Regions from separate parts of the Mesorhizobium sp. Mes31 genome, predicted to be linked through region 1. Evidence: riboswitches for the same ligand, from Rfam matches in the RefSeq annotation. Region 1 holds a riboswitch; the other holds the start of a gene.
The links. A riboswitch is a leader RNA that binds a small molecule or an ion and turns the genes downstream of it on or off. The one in region 1 is predicted to bind thiamine pyrophosphate.

Region 1 (15,355 bases):
CCAGCTTGTCGAGAATTTCGGCCTCATCAACCGCCGCGACATCGCCGAGGAGATGAAGTCGCTCGACCAGGAAGGCCGTGCCGCACTTCGCCGGCTTGGCGTGCGCTTCGGCGCCTACCATGTCTTCGTGCCGGCGCTGATCAAGCCGGCACCGGCCGGACTGGTGACATTGCTGTGGGCGCTGAAGAATGACGGCAAGGACAAGCCCGGCTTTGGCGACGTTGTCCATGCGCTCGCTTCCGGCCGCACCTCTGTGGTCATCGACCCGACCTTCGACAAGACGTTCTACAAGCTCGCCGGCTACCGCAATCTCGGCCGCCGCGCCGTGCGCATCGACATTCTGGAACGGCTGGCGGACCTGATCCGGCCGGCGACCAACTGGAAACCTGGTCTTGGCCAGCGGCCGGACGGTGCCTATGACGGCCAGTCCTTCATGGTGACGCCACCGATGATGTCGATCCTCGGCGCCACCGCCGACGACATGGAAGAAATCCTGAAAGGCCTCGGCTATCGCGCCGAGCCGAAGCCGCCGGCCGAAGTGAAGGCCCGGCTCGAAGCGCAGGACAATGCCGCACGCGAGGCGGCGGCGGCGAAGCTGGCGGCGGAAGAGGCCGCCCGCGCGGAGCAGGCCAGGGCAGCGCAAGACGCGGCGGCGCATGCCGCCGCCGAAACGCCAGCCGAAGGTTCAGAGCCGGCATCGGACGCCGCGGACGGTTCAGAAACGGCAACCGAAATTGTCGCCGAGATCACCGCGGCCGCTGCGGTGGAACCTGCCGTGGAAGAACCTGCTTTGGAAGAGCAGGCGGGCGCTCCGGTCGCAACCGTGCAAGACGAGGCACCTGCAGCCTTGGCGCCCGAAACCGCCGAACCCGCGCCGGTCGAACCGCCGGCAGAGCCCGAGGCCGCCGAGATTGAAGCCGCACCGGCGGCAGAAGCCGCACCGGCCGGGCTGGCGTCGGATACCGCGCCTGCGACGGACGCGGCTGAACCTGCGGTGGCGGAGGCCACGGACGGCGAACCGGTGCCAGAAGCGGAAGCGCCAAAGCCCATCCTGTTGTGGCGTCAGGGCCGTTTCGATCAGCGGCCGCGCCATCGCGAAGACAACCGCAGGAACAATCGCCCGCGCAACGGACAAGCCGCGCGCGGCCGAAGCGATGCCCCGGCCGATGCCGGCGGCGCGCCGGCGGCAGCCACGCCTGGAGAGCGTCCTGCCCATGAAGGCCGGCGCGATGGCGCCGGCAAGCCGCGCTTCGACCGCTCGAAGTTCAAACCCAAGCCGCAGGGCGAAGGCGAACAGCGGCGTGAAGGGCGGCCGCAAGGCGAGCGTCCCGACCGCCGCGATGGCCGGCCCGATTGGAAGGGCGGCAGGCCGGAAGGCAAGGGTGGTCCGCAAGGCGGAAAGCCCGCCTTCCAGCCGAAGCCGCGCGAGGAGCGCCCGGTGCGCTTCGATCCGGACTCGCCCTTTGCCAAGCTCGCCGCGTTGCGCGACCAGCTGAAGAAGTAGGCTCGGCTCGCTTCGATGGTTGCCCCGACCGCCGCGAGAGACCGCCAGCGCATCGACAAATGGCTGTTCTTCTCGCGCGCCGTGAAATCGCGCTCGCTGGCGGCGAAGCTGGTTGTCGCCGGCCGCGTGCGCATCAATCGCGACAAAGCAGCGCAGGCCTCCGATCTGGTCAAGCCTGGCGACGTCCTGACCATCACGCTCGAGCGGCGCATCTTCATCTGGAAGGTGCTTGGCGCCGGTGCGCGGCGCGGCCCTGCCGAGGAAGCCCGCACCCTCTACGAGGACATGTCGCCACCGCCGGCGCAAAAGGGTGAGACCATTCCCGACGCGCTTCCGGCACTGCGCGAGGCCGGTAGCGGCCGCCCGACCAAGAAGGAACGCCGCCAGACCGACCACTTGCTCGGCGACGACTGATGCATGCCGGCCCATGGCGCGCAGCGTTTTTGGGCCAACGACATGCCCAAAACAAAACCCGGACCCGGCAAACTAGACCCTCTGCCGGACATGTCGGGCCTCGGCCGCGCCGGCCGTCTGGAATTTCATTCCGAAAACCCTGGCGCCACTGGCGACCGCCGCCCTTGCAAGCGGCGGGCAAAGGCGTTACCTGACGGAAAAAGCCCAACAAAAATGGGACGTCCCGGAGCCGACCGATGACCTATGTCGTGACCGACAATTGCATCAAATGCAAATATATGGACTGCATCGAAGTCTGTCCGGTCGACTGTTTCTACGAAGGCGAGAACATGCTCGTCATCCATCCTGACGAGTGCATCGACTGCGGCGTCTGCGAGCCGGAATGTCCGGCCGATGCGATCAAGCCCGACACCGAGCCCGGCCTCGACAAATGGCTGCAGATCAACACCGAATATGCCGAGAAATGGCCTAACATCACCGCCAAGAAGGAACCGCCGGCCGACGCCAAATCGTTCGACGGCGAGGCCGGCAAGTTCGAGAAATACTTCTCGGCCGAGCCCGGCGAAGGCGATTGACAATACCGCCGTAAAGAGCGGTATTACGCAGCGTAACAGGGACGACACATTGACCGCCTTGACAGGCGGCGATTGCGTGTGGCCTTCGCTTATGCAGCAAAACCTTGATTCTTCCGACTTTTTGTGCTACATCAGCAAAACATGCCGGTGACACAACGTCGATTGATGGCGCAGACGCCCCAAATCACTGAAAGGTGAAAATCCCATTCCGGACCAGAGCGATCTGGGCCAGGCGGTCGCAATCTCTGCGGTTTGCCGGTCCCGGCTTTTCCGGTGGGTTCGTCTGTTGTGCGGCTAACGATCGGTTTCCCCGATCGCGCGAGTTCGGGCCGGCAGGACGCCGGCGCCACAACAAGGAGTTCAGGGCGTAATGGCAACGATCACCCCGCAGAAGAAGTCCACCGCTGCGCGTCACGGTTTCAAGACCGGCGAGTACATCGTCTATCCGGCGCATGGCGTCGGCCAGATCGTCTCGATCGACGAGCAGGAAGTTGCTGGACACAAGCTGGAACTGTTTGTCATCGACTTCCAGAAGGACAAGATGCGCCTGAAGGTACCGGTCGCCAAGGCGACCTCCATCGGCATGCGCAAGCTGTCGGAAGAGGATTATGTCGAGCGCGCGCTGAAGGTCGTGCAGGGCCGCGCCCGCGTCAAGCGCACCATGTGGTCGCGCCGCGCTCAGGAATATGATGCGAAGATCAATTCCGGCGACCTGATCTCGATCTCGGAAGTTGTGCGCGACCTCTACCGCGCCGACAACCAGCCGGAGCAGTCCTATTCCGAACGCCAGCTTTACGAGGCGGCGCTCGACCGCATGGCCCGCGAGATCGCGGCCGTCAACCGCATGTCGGAAACCGAAGCCGTGCGCCTGATCGAGGTCAACCTCAACAAGGGCCCCAAGCGCGGCGCCAAGGCCGACAATGAGGAAGCCGAGCAGGAAGAAGCTGCCTGAGCTTTTCCGCATTTTCCGCCATTGAGTTCATGAAAAACCCGGCCTCGCGCCGGGTTTTTTTTGGGAAGACGAGGGTGAAGGCCGCGCCTATGCCGCGCCGCCACCTTCCTTCTCCGCCTCCTGCTTCAGCGTCGCGATGAAACGCCTGGTGCGCTGGTGCTCGGGATTGCCGAACAGCACGGCGGCCGGCCCCTTCTCGACGATGACGCCGGCATCGAGAAATACCACTTCCTGCGCGATCTTGGAGGCGAGGCGCAGATCGTGCGTCGCCATCACCATGGTCGTCCCTTCGCCGGCAAGCTTGCCAAGCACGTCGACCACCTCTTGCGCCAGCTCCGGGTCGAGTGCCGAGGTCGGCTCGTCGCACAGCAGCACTTTCGGCGATGGCGCCAGCGCCCGGGCGATCGCCACGCGTTGCTGCTGGCCGCCCGACAGCGTCGCCGGCCAGGCGTCGGCCTTGTGCGCCATGCCGACCTTTTCCAGCAGGGCGAGCGCCCGCTCGCGTGCTCTCTCGGGTGGCCATTTCAGCACCGTCACCAGCCCTTCCATGACATTCTCGATCGCGGTGCGATGCGGGAACAGCTGGAAGTTCTGGAACACCATGCCGGTCTGCAGGCGCAGACGCTGGATGTCCTTTGCCGGGACCTTGCCACCGGGACGGAATTCAAGCATCTCGTCGCCGATGCGCACCGTGCCCGAGGTCGGTATCTCCAGCAGGTTGATGCAGCGCAGCAGCGTGCTCTTGCCGCCGCCCGAAGGGCCAACCAGCGCGGTGACGCTGCCTTCGGCGATGGTGACCGTCACGCCCTTCAGCACGAGGTTGTCGCCGAAGCGTTTTTCGATGTTGGTGAGGCCGATCATGAGCGCGCCTCCAGGAAGCCGCCATAGCGGTTGAGCCGCGTTTCCAGCCGCGTCTGCAAGGCCGACAGCACCGAGCTCAGCGCCAGGTAGAGGATCGCCGCCTCGACATAGAGGATCAGCGGCTCATAGGTGGTGGCAACGATGCGCTGCGCCGCCTGGAACATTTCCGGCACGGTGATGGCGGCGGCCAGCGACGTGTCCTTGACCAGCGAGATGAAGGTGTTGGAGAGCGGCGGCACTGCGACCCGGCCGGCCTGCGGCAGGATGGTGCGCCGCATCGCCTGGCTCCAGGTCATGCCGATCGAATAGGCGGCTTCCCACTGGCCCTTTGGCACCGAGCCGATGGCGGCGCGAATGATTTCGGACGTGTAGGCGCCGATGTTGAGCGTGAAGCCGATCAACGCCGCCGGAAAGGCGTCGAGCAGGATGCCGACCGATGGCAGGCCGTAGAAGATCAGGAACAGCTGCACCAGGAGCGGCGTGCCGCGGAAGATCCAGACATAGAAGCGCACAAGCGCGACCAGCGGCTTCGGGCCGAACAGCCGGGCAAGCGCCGCGCCCAGGCCGACAGTCAGGCCAAGCACGAAAGACAGCAGTGTCAACGGCACGGTGAAGATCAGCGCCGCCCACAAAAGCGAAGGCAGCGACTCCAGCATCAGTTGCAGCCAGTGCGGCACGAAAAGCCCCTCCTTGCGATTGCCGTTCCAGGCGAGACGGCTTCATCGAAGCGCGAACACACGCCATATCACGCCAAAGGCGGCGGGCCGTCAAAAGACGGTCCGCCGCCAGGTATCCTTGCATGGGCCGGCAACCGGCCCGCCTCATGAATTACTTCGAGACGTCCTGGCCGAAATAGGTGTCGGCGATCTTCTTGTAGGTGCCGTCGGCCTTGATGTCGGCCAGCGCCTTGTTGATGGCGGCGACCAGATCCGGATCGCCCTTGCGCACGATGACGCCGGAATAGTCGGCGTTTTCTTCCTGCGCGGCGATCTTCACATTGGCGTCCGGCTTGTGCTTCTTGAAGTCGAGGAACGACAGGCTGTCATTGATGGTGGCGTCGGCGCGGCCGGTCAAAAGCAGCTGGATCGACTGGTCGAACCCATCGGTGCCGACGAGCTCGGCGCCGTTCGTCTCGGCCAGCTTGCCGAAGTTCGAGGTCAGCGACTGCGCCGACTTCTTGCCCTTGAGATCGGCGAAGGTCTTGATGTCGGTGTTTTCGCCGCGCACGATCAGCACCGCCTTGGAGGCGATATAGGGATCGGAGAAGTCATACTTGGCCTTGCGCGCCTCGGTGATGCCGACTTCGTTGATGACGGCGTCATAGCGATTGGCGTCGAGGCCGGCTATCAGCCCGTCCCACTTGCCTTCGAGGAACTCCACCTTGACGCCGAGCTTCTCGCCGATCGCCTTGGCGATCTCGACGTCGAAGCCGACCAGCGCGCCGGCTGCATCATGATAGGTGAACGGTGCATAGGTGCCTTCCGTGCCGACCTTGATGACCCCAGCCTGCTTGATCTGGTCGAGATTGGCGCCGGCATGGCCAGCGGTGACAGCCAGAACCTGCAGCGTTCCGGCGACGATGAGCGACTTGAGCCATTTCATTTTTCTGTGATCCCGTCCTTGGCCTGATATCCGGCATGTTGTGAGCGCTGGAAGCTGACAGATGAAAGGCGAAAAAATAAGGAACAGGATTTCAAAAACAATGGGTTCCTGAAACCAGATTCTCCAGATGGCCTTTTCCAGCGGCGATTGACGTCCTTGTCGGTCAGCGCCGACGCCTCTCAGGCACCACGATCCGCCTGGCAACAGCCACGGAACCATTCCCGCGCATGACACGTTCTGGGTTTGTAGGGCACGACGCCGCCATTTCAACTGGCGCCTGGCCAAACTTGCAAAGTCATCCGCATCGCCAGAGCCAGGGAGCGCCTCATGATGGAAGACACAGCAGGACGGATCATGGTCCGCGCGGCAATGAAGGCGCCCTATCTCGAACGTGACGAGGAGCATCGGCTCGCATTGCGCTGGAAGGAGGACAACGACCAGAACGCGCTGCACAGCATCACCGTTGCCCATATGCGGCTGGTCATTTCCATGGCTTCCAAATTCCGCCACTACGGTCTGCCGCTCGGCGATCTCATCCAGGAGGGTCATGTCGGGCTGCTTGAGGCGGCGGCCCGCTTCGAGCCGGAGCGCGAAGTGCGGTTCTCGACCTATGCGACCTGGTGGATTCGCGCCTCGATGCAGGACTACATCCTGCGCAACTGGTCGATCGTGCGCGGCGGTACCAGCTCGGCGCAGAAGGCGCTGTTCTTCAATCTGCGGCGCTTGCGTGCCCGGCTGGCGAATGGTGCCGAACCGCTGTCCAATGCGACGCTCTACCGGGAAGTGTCGGTCGCGCTCGGCGTCTCCGAAGCCGATGTCGCCATGATGGATTCACGGCTGTCGGCGCCCGACTCCTCGCTCAACATGCCGCTGGCCGATGATGCGGGTGCCACCGAGCGCATGGATTTCCTGGTCTCGGACGATCCGCTGCCCGACGAGGTCGCCGGCGACACGATCGATGTCGAGCGCCGTTTGGTCTGGCTGAAAGCAGCGCTTGGCGCGCTCAACGCACGCGAACTGAGGATCATCGAGGAGCGTCGGCTGAGGGACGAGGGCGCGACGCTCGAGGCACTCGGCGAGACGCTCGGCATTTCCAAGGAGCGCGTCCGCCAGATCGAGGCCCGCGCCATGGAAAAGCTCAAGATCGCTCTGGTGAAGCAGAACCCTGAATTTCTCGCGACAGCCGCTTGAAGCCGTAGGGCGCATCAGGCGCCCGGCGGCTTGCAACGACCGCTTACTTGTCCGTGACGATCTTGACCTTGTCACCGGCAGAAACCGCGGCGCCCGGTGACAGCGCATTGAGCACGCGGAACAGGTCGAGCTTGCGGTCGACGCCGACCATCTGGGCCGAAAGCGAACCCATGGTCTGCCCGGGCTGGACCGTGACGACGCGGATATGCAGCGGCTTCAGCGCCGCCTTTTCGGCTGCACTGAGGATACGGAAAGAGCCGCTCACCGAACGCGCCACCGGCTCCAGCGAGGTGCTGGCCGAGGGTGCTGCCGTCAGCAGCCGGTAGACCTGGCCGCCGGCGCGGATCACCGCGATGTCGAACTGCCAGCCCTCGGCGCCGGCATGCGCGGTCGCCGCCTCGTTGCCGTTGATCGTTTCCTGCCTGACGCTGCTGTCGTCGAGACCGGCCACCCAGCCGCTGCGGATATAGTCGGTCAGCGCGCGGTTCTTGTCGATCGAGACGCCATCAAAGCGGATCGCGATGTCGCCCGGCCCGGTTGCCGTCACCGCGGCCGCCGAATTGTCGATGATGAAGCCCTCGGGTACCGAGAAGGACACGCCGAGGCCCGGATGCAGGAAGGTCTCGCCGCGCACATAACCTTCTTCGGGCGTGTCGCCATAAAGCAGTCCGTCTATGCCGGCGAGGAAGGAATCGCGGTCGCGCGTGCCGACGCCGGGCGCGCCGAACTGGCGGGCATGGCGCTGCGCCAGATCAATGCGCTGCGGCGTGTTGGGATGCGTCGCCAGGAAGTCGAGGCTGGCATCGGTGGCACCGCTGATCGAGCGGAAGTCGGTATAGGCCGACATCGACTGCAGGAAGCGGCCCGCGGCAAAAGGATCGTAACCGGCTTCGCCGATCGACTTGATGCCGATGGCGTCGGCCTCCAGTTCCTGGTTGCGCGAGAACTGCGCGAGTCTCAGCTTGCCGCGGATCAGCGCCGCCTTGGCGGTCGGGCTGTCACCGAGCACGTCCGAGACGACCTTGGTCGCGAGGCCTTCCTCGGCCTCCAACTGCTGGCGCTGCAGGCCGTGGTTGGCGGTGACGTGGCCCATCTCATGCGCGATGACCGCCGCAAGCTCGGCCGAATCATTGGCCAGCGCCAGCAGGCCACGGGTGATGTAGAGATAGCCGCCAGGCAGCGCGAAGGCGTTGACGTTGGGCGAATTCAGGATGGTGATGCGATAGGTCTGCGTCGGATTGGCCGACACCACGGTCAAGTTGCCGACCACCTTGGCGACCATGCGCTCGAGCTTGGGGTCGGAATATTCGCCGCCATAGGTGGCCAGGATGCGCGGATGCTGCGCCTTGGCCAGTTCGGCGAGCTTGTTGTTGGCGCCGACATTGTCGACGGTGATCGGCTTGTCGGACGGCTGGAAGCCGGATTCCTGGACTTCCGGAGGCGTGAACATCTGGCAGCTTGCCAGCGCCACGGCAAGGCCGGCCAGCGCCAGAAAGCGCGCCAGCGGATTCATTCGTAGTCTGTCAACGCCGATCGCCAGAACGGCTTCCTTTCGGGTCCCGGCGCATGACCACGAAAATCGGGGGCGATCTTCGGAACGTGCCATGCGCAAAAAACAAACTGCTACAGCATCCGTCGTGCGTCCTTCCGGACGGGCGGCGGATGCTGTAGGCAAATCACGGCCTGTGCCGGACCAGTAGGGCGGACCTAGCCACACTACCCCAGTCATGGCAAGCAAGCGCCACATCGCCTGAACCCGGTTTGGCCGTAAATTATGTCCGCTTCCGGGCAATATCTCGTGATACCGCATCACCGGCACTTGCACCGACATAGCGCCGGAACACATCCGGACCAGACCCGGCAAAGAAATCTTCCGCCTTGCCGGCAGCTGCGACCACGCCATTGTCCAGGAACACCACGTGCTGACCGATTCGACGGGCATCTTCGGGCTGGTGCGTGACGAACAGCACCGTCATGCCGCGTTCGGCGTGAACAGCGGCGATGAGGTCGAGCATGTCATCGCGCAGGGCCGGCCCGAGCGAAGCGAAGGGTTCGTCAAGCAGGAGCACCGGACGATCGCGCACCAGCACGCGAGCCAGTGCGACGCGCTGGCGTTCACCCCCGGAGAGTTCGCGCGGCAGGCGTCCTTCCTTGCCGGCGAGTCCGGTACGCTCCAGCGCCTCGGCGATGGCGGTCTGATCAGCCTCGGTCAACCGCAGTGACGGCGAACGGCCGAGCCCGACATTCTGTTCCACGGAAAGATGGGCGAAAAGGTTGTTTTCCTGGAACACCATCGACACCGGCCGCGCCGAAGGCGGCTCGGCGCTGACATCGGCGCCGCCGATCAGCACGCGGCCGGACAGCGGCATCTCGAACCCGGCGATCAGATTGAGCAGCGTCGACTTGCCGGAACCGCTCGGCCCCATGATGGCGGTGACTTTCGCCGCCGTGAAATCGACATCGAAGACGAGCGGCGCTTCGCCATAGCTGAACGACACCTTGTCCAGCCGCACCGAAGCGCCCTTTTCAAGCCTGCTAGCCGCCCCGTCAGGCATCCCGGTTCTTCTCCCTTCCCAGCCAGTGCGCCGCCATGATCAATGCGAGGCAGACGAGGCCGAGCAGCAGCGCCAGGCCAGCGGCGTCCTCGGTGCGGTAGCTGCCCATGCGCGCCAGGAGAAGGTAGGGCAATGTCTGCACGGAATCACTGCCGAACAGCGCGATGACGCCGAGATCGCCGAGCGACAGCGCCATGGCAAAAGCGAAAGCAGTCGCAAGCGGCCGCCGCAGCGACGGCCAGTCGACCAGCATGAGCCGGTTCCAGCCCGCAATGCCGAGCTGTTCACAGAGCCGCTCGTGGCGCTCGCTCGCCGCATCATAGGCGGGACGGACAGCGCGCAGCGCGAACGGCATTGCCATCACGGCGTTGACGCTGACGACCATGGCCGGGGCGATGGCGAAGACAGCGCCGACATGACGCAGCAACAGGAACCAGCCGGCGCCGATGACGATCGGCGGCACGACGAGGACAAAACCGGCGCCGGTATCGGTGGCATGTTCGAGCAGTGTCCTTGCGCCGGCGCGGCGAGCGAGCGCCAGCGCCCGGCGTGCCATGGTCAGCGCCAGCGACAGCATCACCGAAAGCAGTGCCGACAGGAAGGCGAGAACCACACTGGTCAGCGTCGCCTGTCGCACGGCGGCCTCACCGGCCAGCCGGCCGAGATCGGCGCCGAGCCCGGCCATCACCGTCGCCGCCATCGGTCCGACAACGAACACCAGCGCAAGCACGATCAGCACGACGTTCAGCGAGGTCTCGGTCCCGCTGACGGAAAGATAGCGGCGCGGCGCGACCGGCAGGCTGGTGTCGCCGACGGCATTGGCGCCGAGCCGCGTCAGCGCCAGCGCCACGACAAAGGTCAACGCGATCTGCAGCAGCGTTAGCGTAACGGCCCGCGCGGGATCGAAATCGAAGCGCAGCGCCTGATAGATGCCGACCTCGAGTGTCGTCGCGGCCGGTCCGCCGCCGAGCGTCAGCACGATCGTGAACGATGTGATGCAGAGCATGAAGACAAGCCCGGCGACCCCTGGCAGGGATGCGCGCAGCGTCGGCCATTCGATCAGCCGGTACGCCGGCCGGGCTCCCATGCCGAGCTGGCTCGCCAGCCGCCATTGGTCGGCCGGTATGGTCTGCAGCGCTTCGAGGAACAGCCTTGCCGCCAGCGGCAGGTTGAAGAAGACATGCGCGACGAGAATGCCTGACAGGCCATAGATGCCCGGCCAGCTTCCACCACCAATCATCGTGAGCACGCCGGCGAAATAGCCGGCGCGGCCATAGAGGGCGAGGATGCCGAGGGCGGCGACGATGGCCGGCAGCGCCAATGGCACGGCGAAAAGCTGCAGGATGAAAGCGCGGCCGAGGAAACGTGGATGCCGCGACAGGGCGCGCGCCACGAACAGTGCCGGGCCGACGGAAAGCAGCGTCGAAAGTGCCGCCTGCCACAGCGTGAAGCGCACGACGCGCAGCAGATAGGGATCGAAGGCTGCCCATGCACCGGAAAAGTCATGGGCGCCTTCGAAAAGCAGGCCGGCAAACGCGCCGCCGATCAGCAGCGCGATCGCGGCAAGCGCGACAATGCCGGCGCTGATGCGGGGGTCAGACGGATGGCGCGTATGCATGTCGCGCTACCCAACACCGCAACGGGGTGCTGATCGAAGTAAATTCTTGGCTCGGGTCGAGTTCCCGCCCCCCCCCTCTGTCCTTCCGGACATCTCCCCCGCAAGGGGGGAGATTGCGCGTTCCACCGCCCGGGCCAATCTACAAAGTGGCAGGAATAAGCGAGGCGAAAGAGCTGCCAATCTCCCTCCTTGCGGGGGAGATGGCCGGCAGGCCAGAGGGGGGTGGCTTGGCATAAACATCCGACGAGGTTTGAACCCTATTTGCTCATCACCGCCAGCCATTCATCGACCCACACCTTGCGATTGGCCGCGACCTCCTCCGGGCTGAACAGCAAGGTCTTGGTCGGCTTGACCAGTTTGTCGAAGGCCGGGTTGAGCGGCTTGTCGGTCTTGCCGGCCGGGAACATCCAGTTGGTCTCGGGGATGGCATCCTGGAACTTCGGTCCGGTCATAAAGGTCATGAACTTTTCCGCCAGCGGGTTCTTCGCGCCTGTCGTGGTGATGCCGGCGACCTCGATCTGCAGATACTCGCCCTCCTCGAAGGACGCCGCCTGGTAGCGCTCGGTATTCTCGGCGACCATGTGGTAGGCCGGCGAGGTGGTGTAGGACAGCACCATCGGCGCCTCGCCCTTGGTGAACAGGCCATAGGCTTCGCTCCAGCCCGGCGTCACGGTCAGCACCTTCGCCTTGAGCTTGGCCCAGGCTTCCGGCGCCTTGTCGCCATAGACCGACTTCACCCACAACAGCAGGCCGAGGCCCGGCGTCGAGGTGCGCGGATCCTGGATGACGATCTTGTCGTCGGCGCTGCCCTCGACCAGGTCCTTGAGGCTCTTGGGCGGTGTCTTCAGCTTCTCGGTGTCGTAGACGACGGCGAAGTAACCGTAGTCAAAGGGGACAAAAGTGTCGTCGCTCCAGCCGCCCGGCACATTGATATCCGCCACCGCGCCATGCGGCGCGAACAGGCCGGTGGCCTTTGCGTCGGCGGTGAGATTGGTATCGAGCCCAAGCACGATGTCGGCCTTGGTCGATGCCCCTTCCAGCTTGACGCGGTTGAGCAGCGCCACGCCATCTGCGACCGAGACGAAGTCCACATCGCAGCCGCATTCGGCTTCGAATTCCTTCTTCACCACCGGACCGGGCCCCCAGTCGGCGGTGAAGCTCTCATAGGTGTAGATGGTGAGCTTGTCCTTGGCCAAGGCCGGCCCGGACAGGACAACGGCCATTGCTGAGACAAGAGAATATAAAAGCGTGCGCATCGGCGCCTCCTTCGTTCGAATTGAAAGGAATTGAGGCGTCGGACTGTCCGAAACGTCTAATCCCTCCGCCGGTACAAACCGGATCAGGTTCAGCGGGTTGGCGAGACTGCCTCTCAGCCGGTCCGCGAAGATCGCGTCCGGCACCCCGTTAGAGCGTTTCGACACATAGGCCCGGTCGACGAACCGCGCAAGTGGGAGTCTGCCGGCCTTCCGTTTCCGTTGCCGGGCTGGTAAGGGCCACAAGATATGAGCACATTCACCATCCTGCTTGGCGGCGATCTCATCCGCACGCCCCGGCTCGACCGCCAGGTCGAAGGCTCGCGCGTGATCGCCGCCGACGCCGGCATCGGCCATGCGCGGCTGCTCGGCCTTGTCCCGGAACTGTGGGTGGGTGATTTCGATTCGGTGCCGGCCAATCTGCCGGATGACCTCGCCGCGGTGCCCCGCCGGACCTTTCCGGCCGAGAAGGACAAGACCGATGGCGAACTGGCCATCGCCGCCGCGTTCGAACGCGGCGCGACCAGCCTGGTGCTCGCCGGCGCTTTCGGCGGCAAGCGCGCCGACCACGCCTTCCTGCATATGGCGCTTGGCCTGCGGCTGGCCGAAGCCGGGACCAAGGTGCTTCTGACCAGCGGCGCCCAGGAAGCCGTCCCACTGCTGCACGGAACGGCTGGCTTCGACTATGCCGACGGCACGCTGTTTTCGGTGCTCGGCCTTTCCGAGCTTGCCGGCCTGACCGTCACTGGCGCCAAATGGCCGCTGAACCACGTGAAGGTGGCGTTCGGCTCGTCGCTGACCATTTCCAACGAGGTCGAGGGCCGCCTCGGAATCGCCCTGGACCATGGCCGCGCGATGCTGCTCGCTCACCCCTATCCATTACCCGAAAGCTGATATGGCCCCGCCCCTTCTCAATCTCGACGGGATAAAACTGACCTTCGGCGGCACGCCGCTGCTCGATGGGGCCGCCTTGACGGCTTCGGCCGGTGACAAGATCGCGCTGGTCGGCCGCAACGGTTCCGGCAAGTCGACGCTGCTGAAGATCGCCGCCGGCCTGATCGAGCCGCAGGACGGCGAGGTTTTCCGCCAGCCTTCGGCGACCGTCCGCTATTTGCCGCAGATGCCTGACATGGAGGGTTTCCAGACGGTCCGCGCCTATGTCGAGGCGGGGCTTGGCCCTGCCGACGATCCCTACCGCGCCAGCTATTTGATGGAGCATCTTGGCCTCTCGGGCGAGGAGCGGCCGAACGATCTTTCCGGCGGCGAGGCCAGGCGCGCGGCCCTTGCCCGCGTCATGGCGCCGGAGCCCGACATTCTCCTGCTCGATGAGCCGACCAACCATCTCGACCTGTCGGTCATCGAATGGCTGGAAGAAGAGCTCGTCCGCACCTCCTCGGCACTCGTCGTCATCTCGCACGACCGCCGCTTCCTCGAGCGCGTATCGCGCGCCACCATCTGGCTCGATCGCGGCCAGACCCGCAGGCTGGACAAAGGTTTTGGCCATTTCGAGGAATGGCGCGATCTCGTGCTGGAAGAGGAAGAGCGCGAGCAGCACAAGCTCGGCCGCCAGATCGTGCGCGAAGAACACTGGCTGCGCTATGGCGTGACGGCGCGGCGCAAGCGCAACATGCGACGGCTCGGCGAACTGCAGACCATGCGCCAGCGCTTCCGCGGCCATCGCGGCGCCGAAGGTTCGGCCACCATGGTGGCGAGCGACGCCGCCGAGTCCGGCAAGCTGGTGATCGAGGCCAAGAACATCGAGAAGAGTTTTGGCGACCTCACCGTGGTCAAGGGGTTTTCGACCCGCATCCAGCGCGGCGATCGCGTCGGTCTGGTCGGGCCGAACGGCGCCGGCAAGACGACGCTGCTGAAGATGCTGACCGGCGAGATGAAGCCCGATGCAGGTTCCATCCGGCTCGGCACCAATCTGGAGATCGCCACGCTCGACCAGAAGCGCGAGGCGGTCGACCCGCAGGAAACGCTGGCGCAGTATCTCACCGACGGGCGCGGCGAGAACCTCGTCATCAATGGCGAACAGCGCCACGTCGTTTCCTACATGAAGGATTTCCTGTTCAAGCCGGAGCAGGCCCGCACCCCGGTGCGCGAGCTTTCCGGCGGCGAACGGGCGCGCCTGTTGCTGGCACGCGTACTGGCACGGCCGGCAAACCTTCTGGTGCTCGATGAGCCGACCAACGATCTCGACATGGAGACACTGGAACTCCTGCAGGAACTGGTCGCCGGTTTTGCCGGCACGGTCATCCTGGTCAGCCATGACCGCGATTTCCTCGACCGCACCGTCACCAGCATCATCGCGCCTGACGGTGGCGGCCGCTGGGTCGAATATGCCGGCGGCTATTCCGACATGCTGGCGCAGCGCGGCGGCACCAGGCTCGACGACCGCAAGGCGCGCGCCAGGGCCGAGGCCGGCGATGCGCCGGCGGCGGGCAAGAGCGAGGCGGCCGCCCCAAAGGGACCGGCGAAGAAACTGTCGTTCAAGCAGAAATTCGCGCTGGAATCGCTGCCCAAGAAAATCGAGGCGGTGACCGCTTCGATCTCGCGACTGGAAAACAACATCGCCGATCCGGCCTATTACGAGCGCGATCCGGCCTCGTTCCAGAAGACCATCGCCGCCCTCGACAAGGAGCGCGCGACGCTGGCTGCGCTGGAGGAGGAATGGCTGGAACTGGAGATGCTGCGGGAAGAGATGGAGGGGTGAGGAGCGTTCGGCCGCTGGCCGACCGATCGACGACGATTTGTCGATTGAAACGACGAACGGTGAAAGCCCGATTCGCCTGAACGGCTGGGAGCCATAGCGGAGGGTCGATAGGCC
Region 2 (15,355 bases), on a different contig from region 1:
TTACTGCACGGTGGCGACGTATCGCCTTTATAATGTCCGAAGCATTGCGGCGGCTTTCACGGCCAGCTCGACCGCAAATCCTGGATCGACAACCATCAACGTTCCCAAGAATGGCCTGCTCTTTGCCAACGCCCGCGAAGGCAATGTTAGCTCCACATACACATGGACCGGCGTCTTGGAAGACTATGACACCGACGTAACGGGCCAAAGCCGATCGACATCGGGGGGTAGCTACCAGGCGATAGAAGCCGAGACGGCGCGCGGCGTCGTGGCGACGCGCGCCTCCAATGGCAACAACTACGTGATGGGCGCTGCAAGCTTCAGATAGAAGAATCCCCACCGATGACACTTGCTCTTATTCACGATGGCGAATTTGTCGCCGCGATAGTCGAAGGCGCGTCCTTCGAACATGAAGTCATGCAGGGCAGGAAGGTCGAGAGGTTCTTCCCTGACGCGGCAAATCTCTGAGCTACCAGATGCGCCATGCGATGATACACAGCATGGCGAAGCAAAGCCAAAGCACAAGCCGAATTTCAAAGAGAGCATGGCTGACGGCGCTCGGCGCAAAATGGTGCGCATCGTTATCAAGCGTCTCTGCCTCGAACCGCTCCTGAGCGTCGATAAACTGCTGTTCGGCTCTAGTCGGTTGTCTGTCAGATCTCACGGGCGCAACTCCAAGCCTCTGCGATACCTGAAAGCCGCGCGCGGTTCAATCTTCATCACACTCCCAACATCAAAGCCCGTGAGGGGCGGAGAGGAATCCCCATGGCCCGCACCTTTGCGGAGGCGCTCGCGCAGCTGTGCCCGAACGCCTCGAAGACGATCATCGCCGGCATTGTCGATAACCTTCATCTGCTCGACCATGCCGGCATCAATACGCCGATCCGCGTGCGCCACTTCTTCGCCCGCGTCTGCGTCGAGACCGGCGGCCTTCACGCGATCGAGGAGAACCTGAACTATTCGGCGCGGCGTGCGCATGAGGTGTGGCCGGGCCGGTTCCCGACGGCTGCCTCCGCCAAACCCTTTGCCAACAATCCGGTGAAACTTGCCGAGAAGGTCTATGGCGACCGGCTTGGAAATTTTGCGGCCGGCGATGGGTGGAAATATCGTGGTTCCGGGCTGCTGCAGAACACCGGTCGTGAGAATTTCGAGGAGGTCGAGGCCGCGACTGGACTGCCTGTGGTCGCGAACCCGGACCTGCTGCGCGGTTTCCCCGGCGCCCTGCTGGCGGCCACGATTTACTGGAGCAAGCGCAACATCAATGCGCTGGCCGACAGGAACGATGTCGCCGGTGTGTGCAAGGCGGTGAACGGCGGTGCGATCGGGCTGGCCGACCAGAAGGCGTGGCTGGCCAAGGCGGCGAAGGTCTGGCCGGATGGCGCGGTAATCGCTTTTCCCGCCGCGCCCGCGCCCGCGAAACCCGTTCCGGTGGTCGTCCCCGACCCTGCCGCGCCCGCAATGCCTCCACAGGCGACCCCGATACCTCCGGTCGCGCCGGGTCCGTCTGCCGAAACGGGAATTCCCGTTTCGCCTGCTGGCGAAGCTCCGGCAGTCCGGCCCGTGCCTTCGGCAAAACCGACGTCGTCCGGCGGCAAGGCGGCTGTCGCGGCTGGCGTCTTCGCTCTCGTCGTCACGGCGCTTGCAGCCTTCTGGCGCCACGTCACCGAGCTTTTATGGAGCATCTTCTGATGAAATGGTTCAACACGAATGCGCTGCACAATGTCCTCAACACGCTGATCGCGATCATCTGCGGCGGCGCCCTGGTCGGCTTCGACTGGACGATGTTCGGCCTGACCGATCGCACAGCACTTCAGATCAGCGGCGCCATCGCCCTTGCAAAGATCATCATCAACGCGCTGCGCGATGGCCCGGGCGGCATGGTTGCGCCACCAGCCGGGGAGAAGTGAGATGTCGCTTGTACCGATCGCAACCGCGCTCATCGAGCAGCTTTGGCCATATCTTCTCGCGGGCCTCATGGCGATCGCGGGTATCTGGACCGCCTACGCCAAGGGCAAGGCCAGCCAGAAAGCCAGGCAGGCGGCCGCGGATGCAGCGGCACGCACCGAAGCCCAGAAGATCGATGATGCCGTCGCCGGCAGGGCGCCGGATGACAACCGGGCGAGACTGGGCAAATGGGCAAAATCATAGCGATTTTGCTCATGCTGGCCGGCTGCACCACGGTTGGCGGGTCGTTCTGCGCGGTCGAGCATCCCATTCGGCCGGCAAAGGCGGAGGTGGCAACCCTTTCCGACGCGTCGGTGGCGGCGATCCTGGCTCACAACGAAAAGGGCCAGAAGCTTTGCGGATGGAGGCCATGATGCACGATTTCTTCGACATGCTCGGCATCAAGGGACCTGTCGTCGCCGCCGGCCTTGCCGGCGGTGTTCTGCGCGCACTGTCGCGGCACCGTTACAAGCTGCGCGAAATGGTGGCCTCGCCGATCTGCGGCGCGCTGGCGGCGGCGTATCTGACCTTACCGGTCGTGTCCTATTTCAAGGCGAGCGGCCTGCCGATGCCTGATCCGGCCGACGACACGACCACGCTTGCCGCTGCCTTCCTGATCGGCGTATCGGCGATGTGGATTTCGGATATTTTGTTCGAGTTCGTGGTGAGGAGGTTCAAGCCGTCGGCTGAAGAGTGATCCAGGATGATCCTTGAAACGGCCGGACCGGGCAGAGCATGCCATTTTTGCGCGTTCAACTGCATGGAATAGGTTGTTTTGCCGGGAGTTTGGCCATGACCAAGCGTGTTTCTGCCAATCCCAGCCGATCACCGCCGCTTTAAGCGGGCGTCTCCTGCTTGATCCTGACGTAGCCGACGAGGCTCGAACACAACCAATAGCCCGTCCGGTTCGCCGGGCGGGCTATTTTGCGTTTTTGGCCCGAGAAGTCCCGCCCATCCGCTCAACGAGCCTTGCATCGGCGATCCGGCCTGGCAAGCCTCAAGCCAGGATGTTGACCGCGCGTGCGGCGACCAGCGCGATGGTCAGCAGCGAGATCATGGCCTCCGCCATCATCAGCAGCTTGGCGCGCTGGGAGAGCGGCAAGGTATCGGTAGGCGAAAACGCCGTCGCGTTGGTGAAGGCAAGGAAGACATAGTCGACGAAACCCGGCAGCCAGTCGCGAAGCTCGCGGTCGTTGAGTGTCATCTGCGCAAACAGGAAATCGGCCTGGGCGAGCTTGACGAGGCCGCAGGTCGGCGGTCCGCCGCGGTCGGTGCTCCAGAACCACAAGGCGAAGACGATGACGTTGGTCACCCAGATGTTGAGCGCGTCGATCAAGAGCGTCGTGCCGCTGCTGCCGGCATGGCCCTCCAGCAAGGCACGCACCAGCAGGACCAGCGAACCGCAATTCATGATGCTGATGACGGCTGTCATGGTCAGTGCCGTTCTGCGGATCATGACGCGAAACTGGCCGATCGCGTGCCACTCGTGGTCCTCGACCGCCTTTCTGGTGGCAGCCTGCGTCCAGGCCGTTGCCACCGACAAGGGCAGCAACAGGGCGGCTTCCAGTGCCGGCGCCAGCCAGCGTGGCCCGAATGAGAGGTTGTTGATGACCAGAAGCTGCAGGCAGATGATGATGAGGACGGCGGCACGCGCCATCCAGAAGTCGAGCGCTCGGTAGTGAATGACGGCATGCTGGTGGCGCATTGTAATCCTGGCGAACTTTGAAGGGTTTGGAGCGCGGCGGGATGATCCGCTCAGGCGCAGGCGACGTGCGCCGCCATCTCGCCCGGCGCGTGGCTGGGATCACGGGCATCGTGGGCCGGAAATGAATCTCCCCGATGCGTGGCTTGTCCCGCGGGCTCGACATTTTCGAGGGGCTGCCTGGAGACGTCTTCCATCGCTGTTCTGCTTGTATTCGAGGTGAGGGTTAGCATCGGAGCGATAAACTCCGCCTCAATCTTGGTCTTGCAATGGTCATGTAAGTATACATTTTCGTAAGCTTCGATTTCTGGGCTGTTCGGAAAATGGTCCGGTGTGATTTACCCACCGCATGGCGAGAATCGATGAATCCATGGACAGCTGGCTGCCGGTCGGCCTGGCTGTTGCGAGTGGCCGGTACCGGTCGTCGATCTGGTCGACCCTGGTCCGTTATCCGGAAGTCGTCCTCGCGCTTTTGTGCCTGATGCAGATCCTGTGCTGGACCGTGGTACCGGCGCTTGTCGACGCCGCGCCGCCCGGCGATGTCGTCGAGGGTTTCATGTGGGGGCGCGAATGGGTGCTGTTGACCTACAAGCACCCGCAGCTTCCGGCATGGCTGCTCGAGGCCAGCCATCTTCTGACCGGATCGTTCCGCTGGCCGCAATATCTGCTTTCCCAGCTTGTCGTTTCGACCACCTTCATCTTCGTCTATCTGCTGGCCCGCGACATGCTCGGGCGAACCCGCGCTCTGGCCGCCGTGCTTTTGATGCCGTCGATCTATTTTTTCGGCTGGCCCACCCCGCAGTTCAATCACGACTACGCGCAGATGCCTTTCTGGGCCGCCATCTCATGGCTTTTGTGGCGCGCAACCCGCGACACTGGCTCCAGATGGTGGTGGATCGTGCTGGGAATGGTGTCCGGGGTCGGGCTCTACGCCAAGTTTTCCACCGGTCTGCTGTTGCTGTTCGGCGCGATCTGGCTGTTGTCGGACACACGGGCACGCACTCGCCTCGCCACGCTTTGGCCATGGCTGGGGCTCGCCGTGTTCGTTGCCGTCGCCGCACCCTTGGCCGCCCAGCTCTACCGCATCGACTTCCTGCCGCTGACCTATGTCGCCGGCCGCGATGACTGGGTGATGGCCCACCGCGCCCGTCTCTACTACATCGGCGTGCAATTGGCCGGGCTGACAGGCTTCCTTGCCGTTCTCGCAATATCCGGGCTGTTGCGGCGCGAGCCGCCGCGCAAGGTCGTGGCAGTGCACATGGCGCCGGTCGGGCCGAGGGCGTTCACCTATCTCTTGTGTATGGGGCTTGGCCCGGCCATTCTCGTCATGGTGGCTTCGCTGTTCACGGGAGCGGGGGAGGCGTGGGGCGCGCCGATGTACAATCTTGTCGGCGTCGTGGCCATTGCCTGTCTTGGCGACCGGCTCGGCATTTCCGAGATGCGCAGGCTGGCGATCTGTGCGCTCGTGTGCGTCATCGGCGTGTCCGGGGCCTATGCGACGATCCGATCGACAAGCTGCAATGTCCTCGGACACATGCAACCCGTCTGCTGGCCCGCGCAACTGGTGTCCGATGAAGCGGAAACCGTCTGGCACGAGGCCAGCAAGGGTCGGCTGGGCATCGTCGGCGGTGACACAGGGCTGGCCATGCTTGCCGGGCTGAATGCCTATGACGAGCCCTCGATCTTTACCGGCCTCGACATGCGGTTTGCGCCATGGATCACGCCAAAGCGGCTGCAGGACCAGGGCATGCTGCTGATCTGGCAGGGTAGCCAAAAGCCGCCGCGGCGGCTCATGCCATGGATCAAGGCACTTCCGGTCAAGACCGTCATGCTCGGCTGGTCACGCCAGGCGCCTCCCGTGGCCATCAACTTCGTCGTCATTCCCCCGGGCACGCACGATCTGCCGAATGATCCGCCGGCCCCGCCTGAAGATCAGGAGAACTGACCGCTGCCCGCCGTGTCCGACGCTGGCGACTGGACGAAAGCCGCGACAATGCCCATTTATGGGGAGATCCAATTCATTTTTGCGCAATTCCAGACGGAAAAACCGCTAGACACTTTTCCTGGAATTGCTTTGAGAGGAGACGTGATATGGCGACTTCGACCGAACGCGCAGTGCTTGCCGGCGGCTGCTTCTGGGGCATGCAGGACTTGATACGGCGCTATCCCGGCGTCATTTCCACCCGTGTCGGCTACAGTGGCGGCGACGTGGCCAACGCCACCTACCGCAACCATGGCACCCATGCCGAAGCCATCGAGATCAATTTCGATCCGGCCACGATCAGCTATCGCACATTGCTGGAGCGGTTTTTCCAGATCCACGACCCGACGACGCGCAACCGCCAGGGCAACGATGTCGGGATGAGCTATCGCTCGGCGATCTATTACACCAGCGACGAACAGAAGCGCGTTGCCGAAGACACCATCGCCGATGTCGATGCCTCTGGTCTGTGGCCGGGCAAGGTCGTAACCGAAGTCGCGCCGGCCGGTCCCTTCTGGGAAGCCGAACCCGAGCACCAGGACTATCTGGAGAAGTACCCTAACGGCTACACCTGCCATTTCGTCCGACCGGGCTGGAAGCTGCCGGTGCGTGAAAAGGCGGTTTCTTAGGGTTCGCAGGATCGGGGTCAAGGCCCCGATCCTCGCCTTGCCGTCTATCGCGGATCAAGCCTGTTGCGTCGGGTATAGCGTCAGGATGTTGACGTTGACCCTTGGCGGCTGCGACACCGCGTAGAGCATCGCTGCGGCGATGTCCTCGCTCTCCAATTGCTCCATGTCGCCCAGCCGGTGCTCGACCGCCAACCGCACATCGTCGCGCATGTTGGCGGTGAACTCGGTCCTCACCGCGCCCGGTTCGATCACGGTAATCCGGATGCCGTCCTTGCCGATTTCGCGGCGCAGCGATTCCGCCATGGCGCTCACCGCGTGCTTGGTGCCGGAATAGACCACGGAAGGGTGGATGTATCGCCCGGTGCCCGACGAGACGATGACGATATGGCCTGATCCCTGCCGCTTCATCGCCGGCAGTGCCGCGTTGATCGCGTAGAGCACACCCAGGATGTTGATGTCGACCATCTCCCGGTACTCGCGGGTGGTGGTGTTCTGGAAGGGGGCGGCGACGCCGACGCCGGCGACATTGAATAGCATGTCCAACTGGCCGTAGCGTTCCAGCACTCGCCGGACCATGGCGGTGGCTTGTGCCTCGTCGCTGATGTCGGCCTCGATGGTGAGTGCCTCGCCACCGGCGTCGCGGATGCGCCTGGCCAGATCGTCGAGCCGCCGCAGGCGCCGCGCCGCGATGGCGACGGTAGCCCCTTCAGCCGCCAGCGCCAGCGCGGTTGCCGCGCCGATGCCAGAGGACGCGCCGGCCACCAAGGCGATTTTCCCATTGAATTTCCGCATGTTCGCTGCTCCTGCTCAGAGGGAGATTCAGATGCGCTCGGTACCGGGCCGACCCTGGTCGGATCCCCTTCGAGGCGTCTCTGCAAACTAGGTGACAGACACTGTGCGGATAATACGATAGAATTCCATCGCACTCATTGGAGAATCTGGCATAATGCGTGGCAGCGACTATGCGGAACTGAAGGCCTTTGCCGCTGTCGTCACGCATGGCGGCTTCGCCCGCGCCGCGGAAGATCTCAGGATTTCGGCGTCGACGCTCAGCCAGACGATCCGTCAGCTCGAAGCGCGGCTTGGCCTGCGGCTGCTCAACCGCACCACCCGCAGCCTGTCGCTGACCGAAGCCGGCGCACGCCTGCTTGCGCGCTTCGCGCCGGCCATGGCCGAGATGGAAGCGGCGGTCGGCGATGCCGTTGCCTTGCGTGACGCGCCGGCCGGCGTTTTGCGCGTCCATATGCCCAGCGTTGCCGCTGCCACCTATCTGGAGCCAGTGCTCGGTGGCTTTTACGAGGCATGGCCGGACATCGTCCTCGACGTGACGATCGACGACGCCGCCATCGACATTGTCGAGGCCGGCTATGATGTCGGCGCCAGGCTTGGCGAATTCCTCGAAGCCGACATGGTCGCCGTGGCGCTTGGCGGCAAGCAGCGCCAGTTCGCCGTAGCCTCGCCGGACTACATCGCCCGCCACGGATCACCGTCAGCACCGGCGGACCTGCTCCAGCATCGCTGTATCAACTGGCGCCGGCCGGGCAGCAGCGGCCTCTACAAATGGGAATTCGCCAGGGAAGGCCAATGGTTCTCGGTCGCGGTCAACGGTCCGCTTGTCGTTTCCAGCCGTGACATGGCAATTGCCGCCGCGGTGCAGGGGGTCGGCATTGCCTTCTGGGCGGAAGATTTGCTGCGCCCGCTGATCGAGGCCGGCAAACTGGTGCCGCTGCTGGACGACTGGTGCGCGACCTTTCCCGGCTGGTTCCTCTGCTACCAGAAACAACACCATACGCCGCCGGCCGTGCGCGTCTTCGTCGATTTCCTGCGGCACGCCAATGCCGGCCGCCAAACCCTGCCTGGCGGTTGACAGTTTGCTGTGCCGCTGGCCAACTGCGGATGCTGATTTGATGTCAGTGCGCTTTCGGGGGTGGACATGAAGAAGATCTACGAAAAGCCAGTGCTGGTGAAACGCGAACGACTTTCGGTCGTCACCGCCGTGGGGGCGCTTTCACCCAAACCGGCCGGCTGACGGGCGCGGCTCGACCCTGCTTGGCGGTTTGTGCGGTCGGCCTGGATCGCCGGTCGCAGAATGGTGGCGAGGAAGGCACTGTTTGACCGGACGTCAGAAGATGAATTCGACTGACCCCGCCGGTCGTGGGGTGTCGATCAGTGCGGTTTTCATGCTGGATATCTCTGCTTACACCGGACCGCTGCTTGCCGGCTGGGTGGAGGCGGGAAACCACATCGGCGCGATCGTCGTGCCTGGCTTCCGGCGGCGGCCCACCGGCTTCAGCATCGGCAATTTCCGTCGAAGGCTGAAACGCAAGCTCCTGCTCCGGCGCTATCTGGGTAACGCCGGGGTGAAGCTGATTGAATTTGGCCGGCCTTACGACTGGGGCGAGCTTGACCGGCAACTGTCTGAAATCACAGCCGATGTGCTGATCTGCTATGCTTTCCCGGCCCTGATCCCCCAAGACCTGCTTGGTCGCTTTCCCAAAGGCGGGCTCAATCTTCACCCGGCGCTGCTGCCCAACTACCGTGGCCCGCACCCTCTCCACCGTCTGGCCGTGGACGGTCTGCATGCTGTTCACGGCGGCGTCACGCTGCACAAGATGTCCGCCGGTTTCGACGAGGGCGACGTCCTCGGACAGGTTCCTTTTTCCGAAGCTGACTGGGTGTCGAGACAGAGCCTGGTCGATGGAGCGGCGACCGCGATGCGGATGCTGGTGAGCGAGGCGGCGCCGGCCTACTGCAAGGGCGCCTTGTCAGGAGTGCCGCAGCCAGCCGGTGACTTCGTCTGGGCGCGGCTCGAGCCCGCCCATTTGATGATCTCGCAGGCCATGTCGATCGAGCATGTTGCGCGGCTGTGGCATGTGCTGGGACTGCTGCCGGGCATCTACCTCACGGTAGCCGGCCGCAAGGTCAGGCTGGCATTGCAGATTCGCAGGCTGGGTCCTCCCACCGGAGAGGCACCGGTCAAGCGATGGGGGACGGTGGAGTTCGATCTTGCCGATGGCAGGGTTCTGCATCTCACCTATAGCCGCCTGCTCAAACGGCTCCTGAAAGTGCGAAGTATGTTCGTACCCGCTCCAGTCAAGGAAACGCGCCCGGCAATGCGACTTTTCGGCAAAATGGAAAGCAAGTCCGGGCAGAGATGAGCGTCCGCCGCATGGCCTGCTTGCCGCAGTTGTTGTCGGCAGGGCGGTGTCCTGCGAGCTGCCGTTGGCCCCTGGCGCAATGGTTTTGACGCAGCGCGCTGAAGAAAACGGCTTCCCCAATCGCTTGAATGGTGCTTTAACCCCCGCATCCACAGGGGTGCTCCGTACGGTCGGGGCTGAGACGGGGGCGGCAAGCCCACAGACCCTAGAAGCTGATCTGGGTAATACCAGCGGAGCGAGGCGGGCGATGTTTTCAGGCGCACAAATTTCCCTATATCCCATGGCCGACGATTTCGTCGGCATCATTCTTGGTGCGCTCAGCGCGCTCGATCCCTACCGCGACAGGCTCAGGATCGAGACCGACGATATCTCGACCTTGCTGGTCGGGCCGCCCGAAGTCCTGTTCCCGGCTCTTCGCGATCTGTTCGTGGCGGCGGCCCGCAGCGGCAAGCACTGCGTGCTGTCGGCCGCCATCTCGCGCGGCTGCCCGGGCGAGCCGGACGATCCGATCTGCCGCTCCGATGCGTTTGGCGGACCTGTCGGGCCGCTCGGTCCGCGCAAGGAGGCTGCCATCCGCGCGGTGCGTGAAGCCGCTGTCACCGGCCAGCCGGCGGCGGCGCAGTTCTCGCTCTATGTGATGGGCACCGACGACCACATGGACGAGATCTATGGCTGCATCGACTTCTTGAAGCAGTCCGGCGTCTATGAGCGCTCCAAGAATTTCTGCACCAAATTGCGCGGCGATGCCGGCGCGATCTTTCTGGCGCTGAACGAGGCCTTCTGCCGCTTCGGGCCAGGCGCCGGTCACGTAACCCTCGACGTCACGGTCTCCGCCAACAGCCCCACCGCTGTCTGAGCCTACCCGCGCTTGTGCGCGAGTACCCGTCCAAGGACATCTCCCGTGGTCTCATCGTCGTCCAGCCACTCGCATCAATTCGCGGGTCTCTTCGCCAGGGCAGCCCCGGCGGTGATCTCGGCCGGGCTGCTCCTGCTGGCGTGGGAGCTTTGCGCCCGTTATTCCGGCATCAAGCCGACGATACTGCCGGCGCCGTCGCGCGTCTTCGCGCAGGCGATGCTCAATCGCCAAGCGCTGATCGACAACACCATTCCCACCCTCCGCGCCACGCTATTCGGCTTTGCCTGTTCGCTCAGCGCTGCCTTCGCGCTGTCGATGCTGGTCGACTTTTTCCAACCGCTGCGGCGTGCGCTGTTTCCGGTGTTCGTCATCAGCCAGACCTTGCCGCTGGTCGCCATCGCGCCGCTGGTGGTGCTGTGGTTCGGCTTCGGGCTGACCCCTAAGATCATACTGGTGGCGCTGGTCACCTTCTTTCCGATGCTGGTGGCCCTGGTGCAGGGCTACGAGGCGACGGAGGCCGAGATCGGCCAAGTGCTGCGCGCCATGGGGGCAGGGCCCTGGCGCGTCTTCGTGCTGGCGCGGCTGCCTTCGGCGCTGCCCTATTTCTTCGCCGGTCTGCGGATCTCCATCACCTATGCCGTGGTCGGCGCCATCTTCGCCGAATATGCCGGTGCCGCGAAGGGGCTGGGCATCTACATGCTCAATGCCAAGAACAATTTCCGCCCCGATCTGGTGCTGGCCGCCGTCGGCGTCAGCGCCGCGCTCACGCTCGTCCTGTTTGGACTGACGGTGCTGCTGCAGCACCTGGCCATGCCCTGGGAACGGACCGACAGGCAAGCTCGGGGGAAGGGACCGGGGCGATGAGCCGGCTCGAACTGCGGCATGTGCGCAAGGCGTTCGGCGGGCTCGAAGTGCTCGCCGACATTTCGCTTGGTGTCGGTGCCGGCGAATTCGTCTCCATCCTTGGGCCTTCGGGCGCCGGCAAGTCGACGCTCTTCCAGCTTCTGACGGGTGCGGAGCATGGCGAGGGCGAGATGTTCTTCGACGACGCGCCGCTCGACGACCATGGCAGGCATTTCGCCTTCATGCCGCAGCGCGACGCGCTGATGCCATGGCGGCGCATCCTCGACAACGCGACACTCGGGCTCGAAGTGCAAGGCGTCAAGCGCAAGGCGGCGCGGGCACGTGTTGCGCCGCTGTTTGCCGAGTTCGGCCTTGCCGGCTTCGAGCGGCATTTTCCCGCCCAGCTTTCGGGCGGCATGCGCCAGCGTGCGGCGTTGCTGCGCACGGTGGTGCAGGAGCGCGACATGCTGCTGCTCGACGAGCCGTTCGGCGCGCTCGACGCACTGACCCGTGCGGCCATGCAGCGCTGGCTGGAGCAAATGTGGCGGCACCACCGCTGGACGGCGCTGCTGATCACCCACGATGTGCGCGAGGCCGTGTTCCTGTCCGACCGCATCTATGTGCTGTCGGCGCGCCCGGCCCGCATCGTCCGTGAAATCAAGGTGCCACTGCCGCGCCCGCGCGGCAGTGGCGGCGATGCCGCGCGGCAGGCGAGCGCGCTGGAAGCCGAGATCCTCGACATCATTCTTAACCCCGAGCCCGCAACCACTCAAAGGATACGATCATGACTGACTTGACGCGCCGCCAGGCCCTGTTGCTGACCCTTGCCAGCAGTCTTCCACTTGTTGCCGGAGCGGGCCGGGCTCAAGCGCAATCGGCGGCGCAAAAGGTCACCGTCGCACTCGACTGGACGGTCAACACCAACCACATCGGGTTGTTCGTCGCTCGCGACAAGGGGTTTTACCGCGAGGCCGGCCTCGCGGTCGATATCCTGCCCTACAGCGACACCGGTGCCGGTACACTCGTCGCCAACCGTGTCGCCGATTTCGGCATCAACGGCACCATCAGCCTCTTCACCCAGAAAACCGCCGGGGCCGACTTGAAGGCCGTCTATGCCGTGGTGCAATCCGAAACCGGCCGAGTGGTCTTCAATGCGGCGCGCGGCGAGATCAAAAGCCCGAGGGACCTTGACGGCTTGACCTATGGCGGCTTCGGCAGCGCCTGGGAAAACGCGCTGATCGGCACCATCATCCGCCACGACGGCGGCAAGGGCAATTTCGAGACGGTGACGCTCGGCACCTCGGCTTATGAAGCGCTGGCCAACGGCTCGGTCGATTTCACGCTCGAGGTCGCGACCTGGGAGGGTGTCGAAGCCGAGCTCAAAGGCATCAAGCAGCGCAGCTTCGTCTATGCCGACCATGGCGTACCCGACGAGCACACGACGCTGATCTCGTCGAGCGAAGCCTATCTCCAGGCCAACCCTAAGGTCGCGGCCGGCTTCGTCCAGGCGACGCGGCGCGGCTACCAGTTCGCCGCCGATCATCCCGATGAGGCTGCCGCACTGTTGATCGCGGCCAACAAGGATGCCTTGACCAATCCGGCGTTGATCCGCGCTTCGCTGAAGGCACTGATCGATGGTCACTTCTTGCGCAGCCAAAGTGGCGCCATCGCCACCATGGATCCGGCCAAGATGGAAGCAATCGGCGACTACCTGTTCGCCGCCGGCATTTTACGTGACTCCGATGGCAACGTCGTCAAGCAACGTCCGGATTTTGCGGGATATTTCAGCAACGCGTATCTGGGGTAGGGCAGGATTCTTGAACCCAGAAGTCTCATGCAGGACCACATCGTCGGCGTCGACGGACGATGACGGTGAGCTGGCCGCAATCGGGACTGGACGAGCTTTGGATCGCGAAGCTGCAAGGCAGGAACGTCCAATCCCATGCGCCGCATAGATTGCATGAATAGAGCAAGGCAACCCTGCCTGCTTTCGGCGATATATATCCGGTTTAATACCGATCTGATCTTGTCAATTAACTGCCCGGCAATGGTTGCGTGCAAAGGTCGGCCCGAGGGGAACATCGGGGTGCCTGCATTGCTTCTGTCAAAAAGTGAACCGCTTTCGCGGGCCAATGAGGACGGGATTTTGTCCGTAGCGCGAAAGCGCGAAATCCTGATCGACCTGCGGGAGGGCTTCTTTCGCGCCTGCGCGCTGGCTTTCGCGGCGCTCTTTGTCTACCGCGGCGTGTATCACTTCGTGCAGGATCCGACCCGGCTCAACATCGCGCTGATGGCGATTTCCGAGGTGCTGACCTTCACCTGGCTGCTGCTGTCACGGCGGCCGGTGACGCGCGACTGGAACCCGCTCACCGTGGTCGTCTCCGTAATCGCCAGTTTTGGCGCCGCCTTCATCACCCTTGAGCCGGGCATCACCATTATCCCGGTTTATGTCGCCGCACCTCTGCAGTTCCTGGCGTTGTGGTTCGTCATCTGGGGGAAGATATCGTTAGGGCGTTCCTTTGCCATCCTGCCCGCCAATCGCGGCGTGATGACGGGCGGTGCCTACCGCCTGGTGCGGCACCCGATCTATGCCGGCTACCTTGCCGGCCACGTCCTGTTCCTGCTGTCGGCGTTTTCCTTCTACAATTTGGCCGTCTACGCCGTGATCACCTACCTCCAGCTGTATCGCATCCTGCGTGAAGAGGCGTTGCTGGCCAACTTGCCGGAATACCGCGCTTACATGAACCGCGTGCCCTACAGGCTGTTCTACGGGATCGCCTGACAACAAGGCGGCGACCTCAACATTGAAGTTAGTGCCCGCTGATTTACCCGCCGCCGAGGCCAAGAGCGCAGAATCGGCCGTGAGGCTTTGACCGCACCCTCCTGGCATCCGGCCGGTCGGAAGGCCCGCCACCCAGGCGGGCTTCCGCGTGAACCAGGGTTTCTTCCGCTTGTTTTGCTACCGACAGGTCACGCGGAACGCTAACGCGCTGAAAGCGTTCATTCCCAGCAACATGCGAATGGCCATGTTGAGACCGGCGCGTCAGCGCCTAGAGGAGCGGGAAAACCCATGAGCTTAGGCACCATACTAATCATCATTCTTATCATTGCACTGCTCGGCGGGTTCAGTGGCCTTGGCGGCGGTCCGTTCTACGGAACCGGATATTATGGCGGCGGCGGGCTTGGACTGGTGCTGCTGATCATCATCGTGCTTGTCGTGCTCGGACGCATCTAGCCGTTTCGATCATCGCCGGGGTTCGCAATCTCGTGACCGCGTGAACAGCGCGGCGCACCGGATTGTGATGAGTTCAGGTCGGCTTGTGATCCGGCGTTCCGCAAGAATCCCTTATGGTGATTGCGGTCCACACCCCCCGTGGAAACAAGAGGAGAGGGTCCCACCCCTTGTCCTCCTCCAAGGCCCGCTCCGGTTTTGCCGTAGCGGGCTTTGCTTTGCGGTCGAGGGAACCGGCTTGCGTCGATATCGTTGAGTTGTGGAAGGCTGCAAAATGTCCCTGACTCTCCGAGCGACACTGTGCGAAATTCGCGACGATCTTCACGTCCTGCGGCGGATGGTGGCGGCTCGCGGCCATATGGAGACCATCCAGGGAATCGATGCGCTGATTGGGGTGGCGGAAGCAGAGACCATCAAGGCAATCCGCAGCATCGATCGCCCCACCTGAAAGAGATGCCGGGTCGCTTTCTGGGACGGCAGCGCCAATTGGCGGAGTAGGGTGCGCTGAGGCAGGCGTCCACGGTTTCAAGCAGCCATCTCTTCAACCGGATCAGATGTCGGAAGGAGGCATCTTGGCGGCGATATCAGGCCGCCCGCGGCACCCGGGAGGTAAACGTCGCCCGGGTCACAGATACGCTTGTGCCGTCGGCGTCGCTTATAACCTCCACCTTGGCCTCCAGTTGTTTCACCAGCGCCTCTATGATGGCCGTTCCAAGCCCGGTGGCCGGCAAGTTATTGGCGATCTTGCCGACGCCATTGTCCGAAACTGTCAGTTTCCAGTCGCTGCCAGCGGTCTCGTAGCTCACCTGGATGCGCGCGCCGGCTTTCTCCTTGGGGAAAGCATATTTGATGGCGTTGAGAACGAGTTCGGTAACGATCAGTCCCAGGCTGACTGCCCTTTGCGAATCCATCCTGCCGCCTTCTGCCATCGCGGTGACCGTGATTGGCTGAGCTTCGCCGACCATCGACGAGGCGAGGCTGCTACACAGTTTCGGAAGGTAAGAGCCGAC

Region 2: it holds a riboswitch for thiamine pyrophosphate, as region 1 does, so the genes downstream of both, NR193_RS25570 (Ykof family thiamine-binding protein) here and thiB (thiamine ABC transporter substrate binding subunit) in region 1, are expected to answer to the same signal.

What each region holds. Positions count from the first base shown of each region.
Region 1 is NZ_JALJRL010000012.1:159,349-174,703, forward strand. Features, by position in the region: gene NR193_RS21180 (helicase-related protein) at 1-1,504, shown strand, start outside; gene NR193_RS21185 (RNA-binding S4 domain-containing protein) at 1,520-1,918, shown strand; gene fdxA (ferredoxin FdxA) at 2,155-2,493, shown strand; gene NR193_RS21195 (CarD family transcriptional regulator) at 2,864-3,445, shown strand; gene NR193_RS21200 (amino acid ABC transporter ATP-binding protein) at 3,533-4,306, opposite strand; gene NR193_RS21205 (amino acid ABC transporter permease) at 4,303-4,983, opposite strand; gene NR193_RS21210 (amino acid ABC transporter substrate-binding protein) at 5,135-5,908, opposite strand; gene NR193_RS21215 (RNA polymerase factor sigma-32) at 6,236-7,099, shown strand; gene NR193_RS21220 (M48 family metalloprotease) at 7,143-8,612, opposite strand; gene thiQ (thiamine ABC transporter ATP-binding protein) at 8,872-9,654, opposite strand; gene thiP (thiamine/thiamine pyrophosphate ABC transporter permease) at 9,647-11,272, opposite strand; gene thiB (thiamine ABC transporter substrate binding subunit) at 11,530-12,528, opposite strand; TPP riboswitch at 12,572-12,686, opposite strand; gene NR193_RS21240 (thiamine diphosphokinase) at 12,775-13,419, shown strand; gene NR193_RS21245 (ABC-F family ATP-binding cassette domain-containing protein) at 13,421-15,241, shown strand.
Region 2 is NZ_JALJRL010000018.1:26,615-41,969, forward strand. Features, by position in the region: gene NR193_RS25505 (hypothetical protein) at 1-328, shown strand, start outside; gene NR193_RS25510 (hypothetical protein) at 343-468, shown strand; gene NR193_RS25515 (glycoside hydrolase family 19 protein) at 766-1,689, shown strand; gene NR193_RS25520 (hypothetical protein) at 1,689-1,907, shown strand; gene NR193_RS25525 (hypothetical protein) at 1,909-2,148, shown strand; gene NR193_RS25530 (hypothetical protein) at 2,318-2,641, shown strand; gene NR193_RS25535 (hypothetical protein) at 2,942-3,649, opposite strand; gene NR193_RS25540 (glycosyltransferase family 39 protein) at 4,017-5,591, shown strand; gene msrA (peptide-methionine (S)-S-oxide reductase MsrA) at 5,738-6,256, shown strand; gene NR193_RS25550 (SDR family oxidoreductase) at 6,311-7,048, opposite strand; gene NR193_RS25555 (LysR family transcriptional regulator) at 7,203-8,123, shown strand; gene NR193_RS25560 (putative RiPP precursor) at 8,190-8,285, shown strand; gene NR193_RS25565 (formyltransferase family protein) at 8,386-9,414, shown strand; TPP riboswitch at 9,558-9,671, shown strand; gene NR193_RS25570 (Ykof family thiamine-binding protein) at 9,662-10,270, shown strand; gene NR193_RS25575 (ABC transporter permease) at 10,316-11,134, shown strand; gene NR193_RS25580 (ABC transporter ATP-binding protein) at 11,131-11,901, shown strand; gene NR193_RS25585 (ABC transporter substrate-binding protein) at 11,898-12,920, shown strand; gene NR193_RS25590 (isoprenylcysteine carboxylmethyltransferase family protein) at 13,260-13,895, shown strand; gene NR193_RS25595 (DUF3309 family protein) at 14,184-14,348, shown strand; gene NR193_RS25600 (hypothetical protein) at 14,620-14,793, shown strand; gene NR193_RS25605 (sensor histidine kinase) at 14,930-15,355, opposite strand, start outside.